Linked DNA regions of Ferrimicrobium sp.. The protein of the gene in region 1 interacts with the protein of each later gene in a pairwise test. Links are inferred from orthologs where the notes say so. Each region holds a gene or a part of one and is shown on either strand. Other genes may lie near its edges.

Region 1 (4,182 bases):
GCGGGTCACTCTCCCCTGGTATCTGATCATCTTCAAAAGCCCGTAGGACATAGACAATGCCGTCGACTTCACGAATCTGGCCGAGAAAGCGATTGCCTAATCCCGCACCGGTGGAACTCCCTGAAACAAGTCCCGCGATGTCGGCGACCTGGATATGGGCATAGACGAGTTTCTTCGACTCATGTAACACCGCGAGCTTGTGCAGCCGTTCATCAGGCACAACCGCCTCTCCCACCACGCTCTCCGTGGTCGAGAAGGGATGAGGCGCCACCAAGGTCGCCGACCCCGTGAGCGCGTTATAGAGGGTCGATTTGCCAGCGTTTGCGAGGCCAACCAGGCCGAGACGTTCCATACCCCAAAGCCTACCGCTCAATACCACTTCTCCGAAGGGTGGCGAGACCAGCCCTTGAGGCCGACTAGCCTGTCTCACCTATGTCAAAGAGAACAGTCAAGAGAAAACTGCGGGCCAAGAAGAAGGCGAACCATGGGAAGAAGCCAAACTGCGGCCGAGGCTAATAACGTCCTCGAGATCCCTACGCTGTTCACGGGTTGATCGCCTCACTCTGGGATGACTGGAGAATCTTGCTGGCCTACACAATGATTCGACCCTGTCGCAGAGCAGGTTTGGCCCTGCCAAAGGCAGGGATATTCGGGTACGTCGAGAGTTGACAGACGAGGTAGCCTCGCTCGCCCTATCCCGAATTCGACACCAAATCGGTTCTTTAGTTGCCCAACGCAAGATCGCTGGTGTTCGGGTAGGACGAAGGAGCGTGGCCGTAACAAGGACCACGACCAATTGATAGCTGCGTTCACGCATCAAGCACACTCACCCGCAGGTACGACTGCGCTACAGGTACGAATGGGTAGTCGGAGCGGACCACCAGTCTTGACAGCGTGGCACCTCCTTGACAGCGTGGCACCTCCTTGACAGCGTGGTATCCCCTTGACGGCGTGGCACCTGCTCGACAGAGTGGGACTTGCGGGGTCGCATCAGCCATGACCAACATGCGTGTCCACGATCCGGTCATCTCATCAACCATATGAAAAGTGCTGAAGGAATCGTCTCTACCGGCCCGGGTCGTTGGCGTCTCCTCTTCTGCCACTTCGACACGTCTTTGGATCCAGGTGACGAAGGGGCCGCAGGCACGCAGTAACGATAGCGCGTTAAGGCTTAAAGAGCATCAGGTAAAAGGCGACGAGATACAGTACTACCACAACCTGTTGGGTCCGTAGGACGATGAGGCCTTGTGAGTGGATCTCAACATCGCTACCTCCTACAGCACCTACCTCCGGTGCCGATGCCAAGAGCGCACCCAACTTGCGCTGAGCCGGCCAGCCGCGCGCGGTCAAGAGCCCAAGGGTGATCACCCAAATCGTGACCGCTGCCAAGAACCAAATCTGGCTGATGTCTGCGGCATCACGGACCACCAGCAGGCTAATTCCAAAGACTGGCACGAGGATAACGCACCATTGCGCCAGTGATATCTTCCCATCAAAAAACCGCCGTACCGACTCGCTAGGTCCCAAGTGGGCAGCGTCACGGGCAGTCCATCCCGCCATCGCGTTGGAGCCAAATCCAATCAGTCCTATTCCAACGTGACAGATGAGGAGTACAACATAGAACGGGTTGTTGATCGCTAGATGCACCAGAACACCCTTGAATGCCTCACCTTCGCCATAGCTTCCCTGTCACTTCAGTGACTGCATCGAGCGCATAGTCGATATCGGCGGCATCGAGCGATGCCGCGTAGGAGAAGCGCACCTGGCTCAACGCCTCTTCACGAGCGTAACCAAGGGCGCGCAACACATGCGATGGCTGCATCGCTCCGGAAGCACACGCCGCTCCTGCGGAGGCATAGACGCCTTGCTCGTCCAAGAGAAAGAGAATGTCCTCCGCGCGTAGGCCACGAAAGACTGCACTGGTCATTCCCACCCGGGACTCCTCAGAGCCTACGATGGTAATTCGCTTATCGAGAGCGATTAATCCCCGTTCCAGCCGCTCCTGAAGCGATCGACAGACCTGTCGATGGCGCTCGCTCTCCCTCTCAGCGGTGAGCAACGCATGAACGCCCGCCACTGCAAGTGGGACCGACACCGTTCCAGCGCGCAGGTCATACTCCTGGGCGCCCCCGACCAAGAGCGGTGTGATCTCAACCCCACGTCGTCGAAGCAGCACCACACCCACCCCGACTGGACCGCCTACTTTGTGGGGGCTCAGCACGCCAAAATCAACCCACTCTATCGTCTCTGCGATCCCACCCCAAGGTGCAAGCGCGACAAGGTCAGAGGCCACGAACGCAGAAGGATTGAGTCGCTTGACCAGTGAGCTCAACGCACGAACGGGCTGAATGACCCCCGTCTCGTTGTTCGCTCCCATGATGATCAAGGCGTTAATGGTCTTTGGCGAGGCCTTCAAGGCCTCCATGGCCGGTACTAGATCGACGATTCCTGATGGGGTTATCGGGAGCCAAACGACCCGATCACCCAAGCGCTTCAGTGGTTCCATCGCACAGCTATGTTCAATCGGTGTGGCAAAAATTATGCCAGGTCGCTCGGCAGCTACACGGACTGCCCAGTTCATCGATTCTGTCGCACCAGAGGTGAAGAGAACTTCGTCAGCCGCCACGCCAAAAGCGTGAGCGGCTCGCGTACGGGAGAGTTCAAGCTGATGCTTCGCAGCAGCTCCAGCAGCGTGCCCGGAGGCAGGATTCCCAAGAGTCGCACGCACCGCGTCGACGTACGTCGCTACGACTTCTTTTGACATCGGGGAGGTCGCCGCATGATCGAGATAGACTTCCACGTCTCCTGAGTCTACGGATCCAACCAGCACCGTTACGCTGTAAGCTCAGCCTCTACTCATCGAGTCGCCACCTCGCGAAGCGCCATCACGCCTTCGTAGACCTGTGCGAAACTGGTATAGAGCGGAGACGGAGCAAAACGGATACGATCGGGGACGCGATAGTCCACCAAGACTCGATGATCGACAAAGAGAGCGTGCGAGAAGGCAAGAGCATCGGGGTGCTCGAAGGTGAGATGTCCACCCCGTTGTGCGACCTCGCGCGGCGATGCGAGTCTGAAGCCTTCTGGCGCCAGATAGTCATCGAAGAGCTCGATGGCCAGCTGCGTTTGAGCCATGGACTTACTCCGAAGCCGTTCGATGCCCGCATCACAGACCACACCGAGCGCACCCTTGAGCGCCTGGAGCTGGAGCACCGGGGGCGTGCCGACCAGAAAGCGTGCTATCCCAAGGGCAGGTTCGTATCGTGGCCCCATCTGGAACTGATCGAGGGCAGAGAACCACCCCCAGATTGGCTGGGTGAGCTCACTCTGGAGACGTGCTCGCGCATAGAGAAAGGCCGGTGAGCCTGGCCCTCCGTTCAGATACTTATAGGTACAGCCAACAGCGAAATCGACATCGTCATCGTCCAGAGCAATCGGTACCGCACCGACCGAATGAGAAAGGTCGGCGACCAACATCCCACCAACGCTGTGGATCGTATAGGCGATGCGAGCGAGATCGTTCAGTGCACCAGAACGGTAGTTGACCTGCGACACAACGACGAGCGCCACGTCATCGTCGAGATAGGGTGCAAAATCGTCGACCGAGATCGGATCATTCATTGCGGTGGCCATCAGGCGAAGTTCAAGGCCATGGGCTGCGGCGATCCCCTCAAGGATGTAACGATCCGTAGGGAAGTCATTAGCATCGACCAAAAGCGCACGACGATTTGGAACGAGCGAGAGGGCTGCAAGAATTGTCTTGTACAGGTTCACCGAGGTCGAGTCAGAGACGACGACTTGCCCGGGTGCGGCACCGAGCAGCTCTGAGCCCAAAACGTCACCCAGTTGGGAGCTGAGTTCCGTCCAGTGCTCCCAACCCCGAATCAACTCTTGGCCCCACTCGTCGTCGATAGCAGAGAGTATGGAGGCTCGGGCATCGTGGCTGAGACGACCAAGCGAGTTCCCATCAAGATAATTGATGCCAGGCGTGTCGGAGACGAATCGACCTCGAAACTCTGCAAGCACATCTGACTGGTCGAGCTGGTCGATTCGCTGCGTAACCTCCGCCACCATGAGCCACCCCTCTCTTCAAAGGATCTACCCTAGCGAGACAGCAGCCCGCTCCCCACCTCGCTCGAATCGGCCCTTGTCGTTAGCACCACGCACCCACTCGACACGCCA
Region 2 (4,221 bases), on another replicon or contig:
GGATATGACGAAAGCCAAACCCACAACAATCGAAGAAGGTGGAGTAACTCCGTAGATCAGCACCCAGCGCTAGAACAAGTCCACTCACCGCAGCGGTTCGCTGACCGTGATAGACATCTGGATCGAAGATCGCATCGCCTTCGACAAGTTTGTAGTAATGACATGCCGGATGAACCGTTACCGCGATGCCAGAGACATCTCGTACCGCCCGAGCACTGATCTCATCACGCACCGCATAGAGCCACTCCGAATAATGAATGATCTCCTCTGGCAACACCAACTGCTTGCCAAGCCGATGGAGCACCTTGGTCACCTGCTGACGGAGCGCCCCATCGTGGAGCAGCTCCGCCCGAACCTCCTTATAGTGCCCGTACGAGGTCCCACAATGGATGAGCGGGAAGTTCCCCGTCTCATAGGCCGCCGCAAAATTCCTCACCGCTACTGCTGCCTGCGCCGCCTGGTTCGACGTCGCCGACGCATAGTAGTTCCATGCGGTACAGGAGGTTTGATCTTCCGGGTCGATATAGTCGTAGCCGAGCTTACGCATCAACCAAAAGATCGAGGTAGAGTAGCCGGGAATGTGACCGCATTGGCCACACGACTTGTGGTGCCAGAGGTTTGCCTTCTGAATTTTCTTGATGACCCCATACTTCGTGGGCACCTCTACAAAATCGCCGGTAATCCTCTGTACGACAAGCTCTCCCTCCGCCTCCAACTCGAAGAGCCGCTCATGAAAATCCTCAGAACGCCGATCTGGAGCCCGTTCAAACTTCTCTTTCTTACCAAGAATTACTGAGACCGCACCATCACTCATATCTCTATCCCCTCCTCCTCTAACTTCTCTTCCATAATTTCCTCAAGAATCATATGAATTCCTTGATCTACCTGTGCAATCATGTCCAATGCCCCAGTCTCTAGCCAGATGACGTAGAGCTCTACCAACGTTCGATCAGCCACCTTCCAGCCGGTCGTTGTGGTGTGCATCGTCTCAGGAGGGAGCATCCTGCGCCACAGATCGAGGTTCTCTGAGACATCTTTGACTTCAGGGCCCCAGTCGGGAAATGCATCAGGTTGGAGCATGTCGGGAGAGACTTGGGTTCCTGTCGACATGATCTTGTAAATGATTCGGGAGTACCCAGCGAGAGCATCCTTCGCCGAATGGAGACCTTCCTTGACCGCAACTTCACGCATAATAGTTATGACCCCCCCTGGGTTATTGCCCCTAGGGCATCGCAGACAAGAAAAACACTGTGAACATTCCCAGATGTCCTCCTGCATCTGCTGGAACATCAGGTCAATATCACGTCGGGCTGCCGCTTGGGCAATCCTGCGTGGTGAGAAGTCGTAGAAACGCGCAGAAGGACAGGCGGCCACGCAGATTCCACACTCATAGCAACCATAGAGGTAGTCCCCAAAGCGTGAATCGGCCATGACCTGCCCGATGAGCCGCTCCTTCTCCTCGCGCTCGACATCCATATGACCGGCTACATGATCTCTCTTCATGTAGGGGTCGAGGGTCGTCGCTGGCATTAGAACGACACCACCGCATCCGCATTCATGGCAAGATCATTGAACGCGGCACCACCGATCATCTCCACCCCATCGATCAAATCCTCAATCACGAGATCATTCAGATCGAGTGAGGGCTGACAGACCCAAAGACGTACGCCGAGATCCGTTGCCTGTTTCACAAAGTAGGAGAGGCGTTGGCCTCGATCACCTTTTGGACCAATCTTGTCAACTACCGTCTTCTTGAGGAGCTGAGGACCGTACATCGTGAAGTAGATCCCCACCTCCACCTCCATCGCAGCAGCGGACGCTGCCAAGAAGAATGGGGTAGCACAACGACCAGGATCGTCCTCACCGTGCGTCTGCACATAGAGCACTTTCCCCTCGAACTCACCGGTCCACATCTTTACTCCCCCCTCATTGATCGTGCGACACAAACACTCAAAGCTACCGATAACCGAATTTGAAAAGGACTAAGGTTTAGCCGCCACGTTTCAGTAGGACATGAAATACATCGCCTTCTTTGGTGATCCCCAACAGCTCATTACCTGTCCTGGATGTCCACGCATTCATGTCCGGCTCCACCCCAGGATCAGTCGCGAGAAGCTCAAGCACCTCGCCTGGTTGCAGCTTTTTAATGGCCTGTGACGTTTTTATCACGGGCAACGGGCACTGCAGTCCTGTGCAATCCAAAATCTCAGCCGGATTCTCAACCATACGCCCCCCTCTTGGCACACCTCGTACTACGTATCCGATCTCCCCTAGGATCAGACCACGCCATACTGATGAGAACATGCGCATTCACGCACGTCTACACCTAATCTCGTCACAATATCACAGTGCAGTGACGTTTGTGTGAATTTCAAAAACTTTTCTGGCATTTCGCGTTTCCGGCGCCCTTGATCCGGGTAACGCTCATTCGCGTCGTCCCGGGCGTCTTGGCTTTCGCCACCTGTTCGCGCCCAACAACCCCAAGAGATCATGGATCGCACTGCGTGTCTTCTTGGCGATAGCGATACTGTTGGGGCATGGTTTGGCCACCGTCTTGCATCGTACGCCGGTACCCAGCGAGCGCTATGGTGAGGTACTCCTTACCCTGCCGAACCCTCACGCTGCATCAATCGGCTGCAAAATGTTCGCTACTCAGGCGGGCACGAACCAATCATGTCCATCGGACCCACACTGGAGATTCCGAAGAGCACCTGCTCAGAAGTAGAACGTCACCATCCGTATAAGCGACTCGGCATCAGTGCTCGTCATGGCCCCGCTCCGAGTCAACCAGGGACATAGCCTCGACACCGAATGGATCCAACAATCACGCTTCTGAGATCACGTTGATCTCTGGCCGAATCCTCGGCAAGGGACGACGTTTGTGGGGCAAGCATTTTGGGTGATCATCCGCTGAAAGCCCCTGATACCATGGGCGTAGCCACACGTATGGACGGTGGATCGATCTCAGCGCTCTTCGCACAGGACAACTAAGGTTCCAGCTCCCGGGTAGAGCGCTTCAGACTGCCACGGTGTCCAATGGGTCGACGATTGCGTGATCACCCCTATCCACTACCTCCAACTAATGGTTGACGGGCGATGATGCTAGAATCGCCCGCACTAGGCTCGCCGGCACTAGGCTCGCCGGCACTAGGCTCGCCGGCACTAACGTTCACGGTACTACCAAACGACCCAGACAGTGTCATCGGACAACACGGTTGTCTACGAAGCTGGCGAACTGGCATCCGGTTGGTCGCCAGGACCCGACACGCTAGCGCACCTCAACCACCTCAGCGCCAGCGTCCCTTGGCACCTCATCGCCGACAGTCGATCCCGACTACTTCGCCCGTCAAGTGGTACATCGGTCCGTCTATCCACACCGGATAGCTGGCCAAAGTCTCAGAGCACCAGCGGATAGAACGGCCCGGATCATCGCATGAACCAAGTCCACAAGTACGACCTGTACTGCAAGTCAAGCGACACCGTTATCTCGCTATCGTTATCTCGCTATCGGTCGTGGCGCAGATAGGCTCCGGCGGCAGCCCGCAAATAGAGCACTCCGATCCCAACTGCGACCACCACTGGGATCAGGCTCCAACTCGCATGGAGATAGAGTCCACAGACAGCACCGGCCACCATCCACATCAGCGCGAGCCCCACGAGCAGCAACGGAGAGGCATTGCGCCTTCCGACCTCATAGGTCGCCCCTGGCGTATCTGGCCGAGCATGTGCTGGTGTCATGCGAGTAACTTACCCCTTCTTCGACGGCAATGTCCGCACTACACCAAGAGCTTTACCGAGCTGTTACACCCCAGAAACATGACGCTAGCGGCTACCGAGATAGCGTTGTTGCTCCCAGTCACTGACGTATCCCTGCGACGCCTCCACCTCGGCCATCAGATCCTCGCTATAGCGGTTGATCAGACGGTCGTCAAAACAATCGACCAGCTGATCATCGGCGGCGAGTTCGCGAATCGCCTGTTCTAAGCTGCGTGGTAACTGCGTTGGTGCTGTCTCGACCTGGGCGAGGCCAACACCTTCGACGCTCTCCTCCAATGGGGCCGGCAGCTTCGCCTGCCCGGCGACCCCGATCTCAGCGGCAGCGAGCAGCGCGGCGATTACCAGATAGGGATTCGCCGATGCGTCCGAGCCACGGTACTCAATCGAGACGAACCCTTCGCTCTTACGGCTCAGCCGCACCAAGGCCGACCGGCTCGCCTGGGC
Region 3 (4,157 bases), on another replicon or contig:
ACATCGATAGCGGGCAGGTCGTCTTCAAAGGGGTCGATATTAGCGCCCTCCCGGTTGATGAACGAGCAAAAGAGGGTATCTTTTTGGCTTTTCAGTATCCCGAGGAGATTCCTGGCGTCTCGGTGATTCAGTTCCTTCGTCAGGCTCTGCAGGCGCGACGCGGGGCTGATGTATCAGCGATCGAGGTACGTTTTGACCTTCTTGAGTGGTTAGAGCGTCTAGGACTTGACCCCTCCTTTGCGTCACGCTACTTGAATGAGGGGTTCTCTGGAGGCGAGAAGAAGCGGAACGAGATTATCCAGATGGCGATGATGCAACCCGAGCTAGCCATTCTGGACGAGACCGATTCAGGGCTTGACATCGATGCCTTGCGCACGGTGGCTCGTGGTATCGAGACGGTTCGAGAGGCGAAGCAGGAGATGGGTGTCATTCTGATCACCCATTATCAGCGCATTTTGGATTGGCTCACCCCCACGACCGTTCATGTCGCGGTCGATGGCCGAATCGTTGGATCCGGTGGCATGGAGTTGGTGGAGGATCTAGAACGAGAGGGATATCAAAAGTGGCGAGTGTCAAAGTAACGGATCAGTTCAGCGAGCTCCGGAAGGATTTCCCTATTTTTGCCGATATCCAGGCGAGTCGGCCGTTTTACTATCTTGATTCTGCGGCATCGTCGCAGCGACCAGCGGTGGTGATCGATACCATGAGTCAGTACTATCGCCACTCGCATGCCAATGTGCACCGAGGAGTCTACGGCTTGGCTGAAGAGGCCACCGGGATCTATGAGGCCGCTCGGAGGCACCTTGGCAGATTCATCGGTGCAAGCGATCCTGAGCGAGAGATCGTCTTTACCAAGAATGCCACCGAGGCGCTCAACTTGGTCGCGCAGGGTCTTGGGCGTGTCTTGCTGACACCGGATAGCCACGTGCTCCTCACGGAGATGGAGCACCATGCCAATCTGGTGCCGTGGATGATCCTGCAAGAGCAGCTCGGTTTTACCATCGAGTATCTTCCCTTTGATGCCGAGGGGTTGCTGGTGCTTGACAACTTGGATGCACTCCTGGAGCGTGCGAGCATCCTTGGTGTTACCCTGATGTCGAATGTGCTTGGAACGTTGAATCCGATTGCCGCGTTGAGCGAGCGAGCACATGAACACGGTGTACTGGTGGTTGGCGACGGTGCACAGTTCGTACCCCACTTTGCTACGGATGTCCGTCAGCTTGGCGTCGATTGTCTAGCCATTACTGGTCATAAAATGCTCGCTCCCACTGGGATCGGCGCACTTTGGGCAAAAGCGGAGATCCTTGAACGTATGCAACCATTCCTTGGTGGTGGTGAGATGATCGCTGATGTGCGACTCGATGGTTTCAGTGCTGGTGAGATCCCGCATAAATTCGAGGCTGGCACTCCCCCGATCGCAGAGGCTGCGGGCTGGGATGTCGCTTTGGACTATCTTGAGATGGTTGGGATGGACGCCATCACCAACCACGATCGCCGGCTCACGAGCTACGCGATGACGCAGATGCGCGAGAGGCTCGACGATCGTATCAGAATCTTTGGCCCGCAAGACGTGACCAAACGAGGGGGTGTTCTCTCCTTTGAGCTCACTGACGTTCACCCTCACGACGTCGCCCAGGTCCTCGATCAACATGGGGTTTGTGTGCGCGCTGGACATCACTGTGCGAAGCCGCTCATGCGTGAGTTGGGGGTAGGGGCTACGGCTAGGGCCTCGTTCTACCTCTACAACGACGAGCGAGATGTTGATGCATTGATCGATGCATTGATCGACGCCTATGAGCTGTTTCACGGTTAGGAGTGACGATGAACGATTTAGACGATCTGTATCGCGAAATTATCCTTGATCACTATAAGAATCCCCGTAATCAGGGAGTGCTTGAGGGACCGACGGTCCATGCTGAAGAGGGCTTCAATCCACTGTGTGGCGACGAGGTGAAAATCTATGTGCAAGTTGAGGATGGTGTCGTTCAGGACATCAAGATCACTGGCCAAGGTTGTTCTATCTCCCGATCATCGGCTTCACTGATGTCACAGGCGGTCAAGGGGCAGTCCATTGCTGAGGTAAAGGCGACGGTGAGCCGTTTCAAGCGAATGATTACTGTCGAGGAGACCGATGGCGAGCCAGAGCCAGTTGACCTGAGGGTCGTTGGTGAATTGGCTGCGCTGCAAGGGGTCGTGAAGTTCCCGGTTCGGATCAAGTGCGCGACGTTGCCGTGGAACACCCTGATGCTCGCGTTGGAAGCGGCACAACTCGGTTAAGGCCTAGGGCGAGCCGCTCTCTATCGGAGGAAGGCGCGGCTCCCTTTGTGTCGAAGGGGATCCTTACCTTAGAGCGGGTTCTTACGGGCGACGACGGCGACAAAGTCCCTTGCTGTTCCCTCAAAGTACCGTTGTGGCGGTCGTTCCATGTTGTAGACCAACCGATAACCATTCGTTGGGCTTGCGGGTGCACCGAGCGTGTGGTTGAAATAGAAGAAGTTCGTCCATGCGGAGTTGATATCAAGCTCCATAGCGTTTACGGCACCGGCTCGTTGGAGCAGGCGAGCAAGGGATGGGACGGAGAGTCCTGGCCCACTGACGTAGACGATGGCACCATTGGAGGTGACGCCCACTCCTGATCGCCAGACGAGCACTTGATTGCCCACGGTGGTGCCCCAGACCTGGTAGTTTGAGGAGTAGACCACGGGATTGATCTTTCCCGACTCCACGAGTGGAACGAGGTTCTGTCGCACGACCTTGATCGATGAGGGAACATTCTGGCCATGGGTCCATTGCTCGACGGTCGCCGTACCTTGGGCGTTGACGACGAAGGAGGCAGCTCCATTTCGTAGCGGGACTGCCATGCGACCATAGGCGTAGTATCCACCCTGTGCATCGCTCATACGAAACCCTGAGTTGAAGGCTGCGACAAGGTTGTTTGCCTGCGATCCTTGGATCGGCGCCATGTAGGGCCAGGCCCCTCCGCCCGGGGGTTCTTGGGCGCCGGCGTACTGGAGGAAGCTCACCAGATGGGGGTCCATCCAGGCAACACCCGCCACGAGCGAGGTGTGCACCTTGTCAGGTCGCATCAGGGTGACATAGAGGGCCGGGGAGCCATCGATCAGTGGGCCCTCTGGGGTCCACTGTCCCTCATGGGGCAACGGTGGACTTGCGATAGGGGTGATGGCTTTTGGCGCGGGGAGGATCTTCGAGGTAGCCGTCACCTGACTCTGCCGTACACTGGCCACTGGTCGTAGTGAACCTTTCGGTGGTTCCCCACCGACTGCTGGCTGATGGGTTGTGTACCAGATATTCTCAGCGGTTTGGACGATGCTCGCACCACCGTTTCCGCGAACCCACTCCACAAACTTGACGCCCAGGCTGGCAGATCCGGGCGCACCTAGTGCGCTGATCATGCCGACACCTCCGTAGCCCCCAGCGACGACCACTCCGGCTACGGCAATGGCTCGAACGCGACGATAGGCGAGTGAGTGTCGCTTGGGTTGTTGCTTCACAGTTGGTGTTTGCAAAAGTTGTGTCAAACCTTTTCCTTTAATGGTGTTGCTGATGGTAGAACGTTAGCCGCCTCCGATGGTACCTGGTCTTGCGCGAGGATCGGCAACTGCACCCGAAAGTACGCTCCGCCAAGATCAGAACTCCCGACCATGACAGTGCCTTCGAGCAGTTCGACCAAACTACGCACGATTGGCAGACCGAGACCTGATCCACCTTGGAGGCGGCTTCTTGCGGGATCCAGACGAGTGAAGCGCTCGAAGATGGCGTCCCTTCGTTCCAGGGGGATGCCTGGACCGTCGTCGCCGACCGTAAAGATGGCGGATGGTCCAGTCGTCGAGGCGGTCACCGCCACGGTTGTTCGCGCGTAACGGACGGCGTTTTCGATGAGGTTGCGCACAATGCTGCGGATCTGTTCGGGATCGCCCAGTAGTCGCACTGCGCTGACGCGAGACATATCGATATTGACTCCAGGATGGGTCCGGCGAATACGATGAACCTCGTCTCGGCAGAGTTCATCAAGGTCGACCGTGACCCGAACTGCCTGCACCCTGGCCTCTGCTTTTGCGAGCGTGAGTAGGTCTTCGATCAGACGTTGCATGCGTTCGCTCTCCCTAAGGGCGATGCCCGCGGTCTGTTGCCAATCG

The links. The genes of interacting proteins can lie anywhere in the genome.
Region 2: the proteins of M7Q83_RS02730 (region 1) and M7Q83_RS09885 interact in binary tests that used the Escherichia coli proteins (3 or more experiments, as listed by UniProt). The link is inferred for Ferrimicrobium sp. from one-to-one orthologs.
Region 3: the proteins of M7Q83_RS02730 (region 1) and sufU interact in binary tests that used the Escherichia coli proteins (3 or more experiments, as listed by UniProt). The link is inferred for Ferrimicrobium sp. from one-to-one orthologs.

The regions. Positions count from the first base shown.
Region 1 is NZ_DAHXOI010000002.1:206,855-211,036, forward strand. Bases 734-3,601 are described here. They hold M7Q83_RS02730 (aminotransferase class V-fold PLP-dependent enzyme), read right to left. Parts: upstream 2,801-3,601; coding sequence 1,667-2,800; downstream 734-1,666. Other genes in these bases: M7Q83_RS02720 (hypothetical protein), read right to left, coding at 810-1,103; M7Q83_RS02725 (hypothetical protein), read right to left, coding at 1,165-1,647; kynU (kynureninase), read right to left, coding at 2,857-3,601. Also shown: redox-regulated ATPase YchF, read right to left, coding at 1-352; more of kynU, read right to left, coding at 3,602-4,074. UniProt on the Escherichia coli protein: Master enzyme that delivers sulfur to a number of partners involved in Fe-S cluster assembly, tRNA modification or cofactor biosynthesis. Catalyzes the removal of elemental sulfur from cysteine to produce alanine.
Region 2 is NZ_DAHXOI010000014.1:45,480-49,700, reverse strand. Bases 609-3,515 are described here. They hold M7Q83_RS09885 (sulfurtransferase TusA family protein), read right to left. Parts: upstream 2,227-3,515; coding sequence 1,990-2,226; downstream 609-1,989. Other genes in these bases: M7Q83_RS09880 (hypothetical protein), read right to left, coding at 3,505-3,515; M7Q83_RS09890 (DsrE/DsrF/DrsH-like family protein), read right to left, coding at 1,530-1,913; M7Q83_RS09895 (4Fe-4S dicluster domain-containing protein), read right to left, coding at 811-1,530; M7Q83_RS09900 (heterodisulfide reductase-related iron-sulfur binding cluster), read right to left, coding at 609-814. Outside these bases: more of M7Q83_RS09900, read right to left, coding at 1-608; more of M7Q83_RS09880, read right to left, coding at 3,516-3,738; M7Q83_RS09875 (glutamine synthetase family protein), read right to left, coding at 3,823-4,221. UniProt on the Escherichia coli protein: Sulfur carrier protein involved in sulfur trafficking in the cell. Part of a sulfur-relay system required for 2-thiolation during synthesis of 2-thiouridine of the modified wobble base 5-methylaminomethyl-2-thiouridine (mnm(5)s(2)U) in tRNA.
Region 3 is NZ_DAHXOI010000001.1:251,057-255,213, forward strand. The notes cover bases 707-3,549. They hold sufU (Fe-S cluster assembly sulfur transfer protein SufU), read left to right. Parts: upstream 707-1,821; coding sequence 1,822-2,277; downstream 2,278-3,549. Other genes in these bases: M7Q83_RS01120 (SufS family cysteine desulfurase), read left to right, coding at 707-1,813; M7Q83_RS01130 (phosphodiester glycosidase family protein), read right to left, coding at 2,346-3,539; M7Q83_RS01135 (HAMP domain-containing sensor histidine kinase), read right to left, coding at 3,536-3,549. Outside these bases: Fe-S cluster assembly ATPase SufC, read left to right, coding at 1-581; more of M7Q83_RS01120, read left to right, coding at 563-706; more of M7Q83_RS01135, read right to left, coding at 3,550-4,157. UniProt on the Escherichia coli protein: A scaffold on which IscS assembles Fe-S clusters. Exists as 2 interconverting forms, a structured (S) and disordered (D) form. The D-state is the preferred substrate for IscS.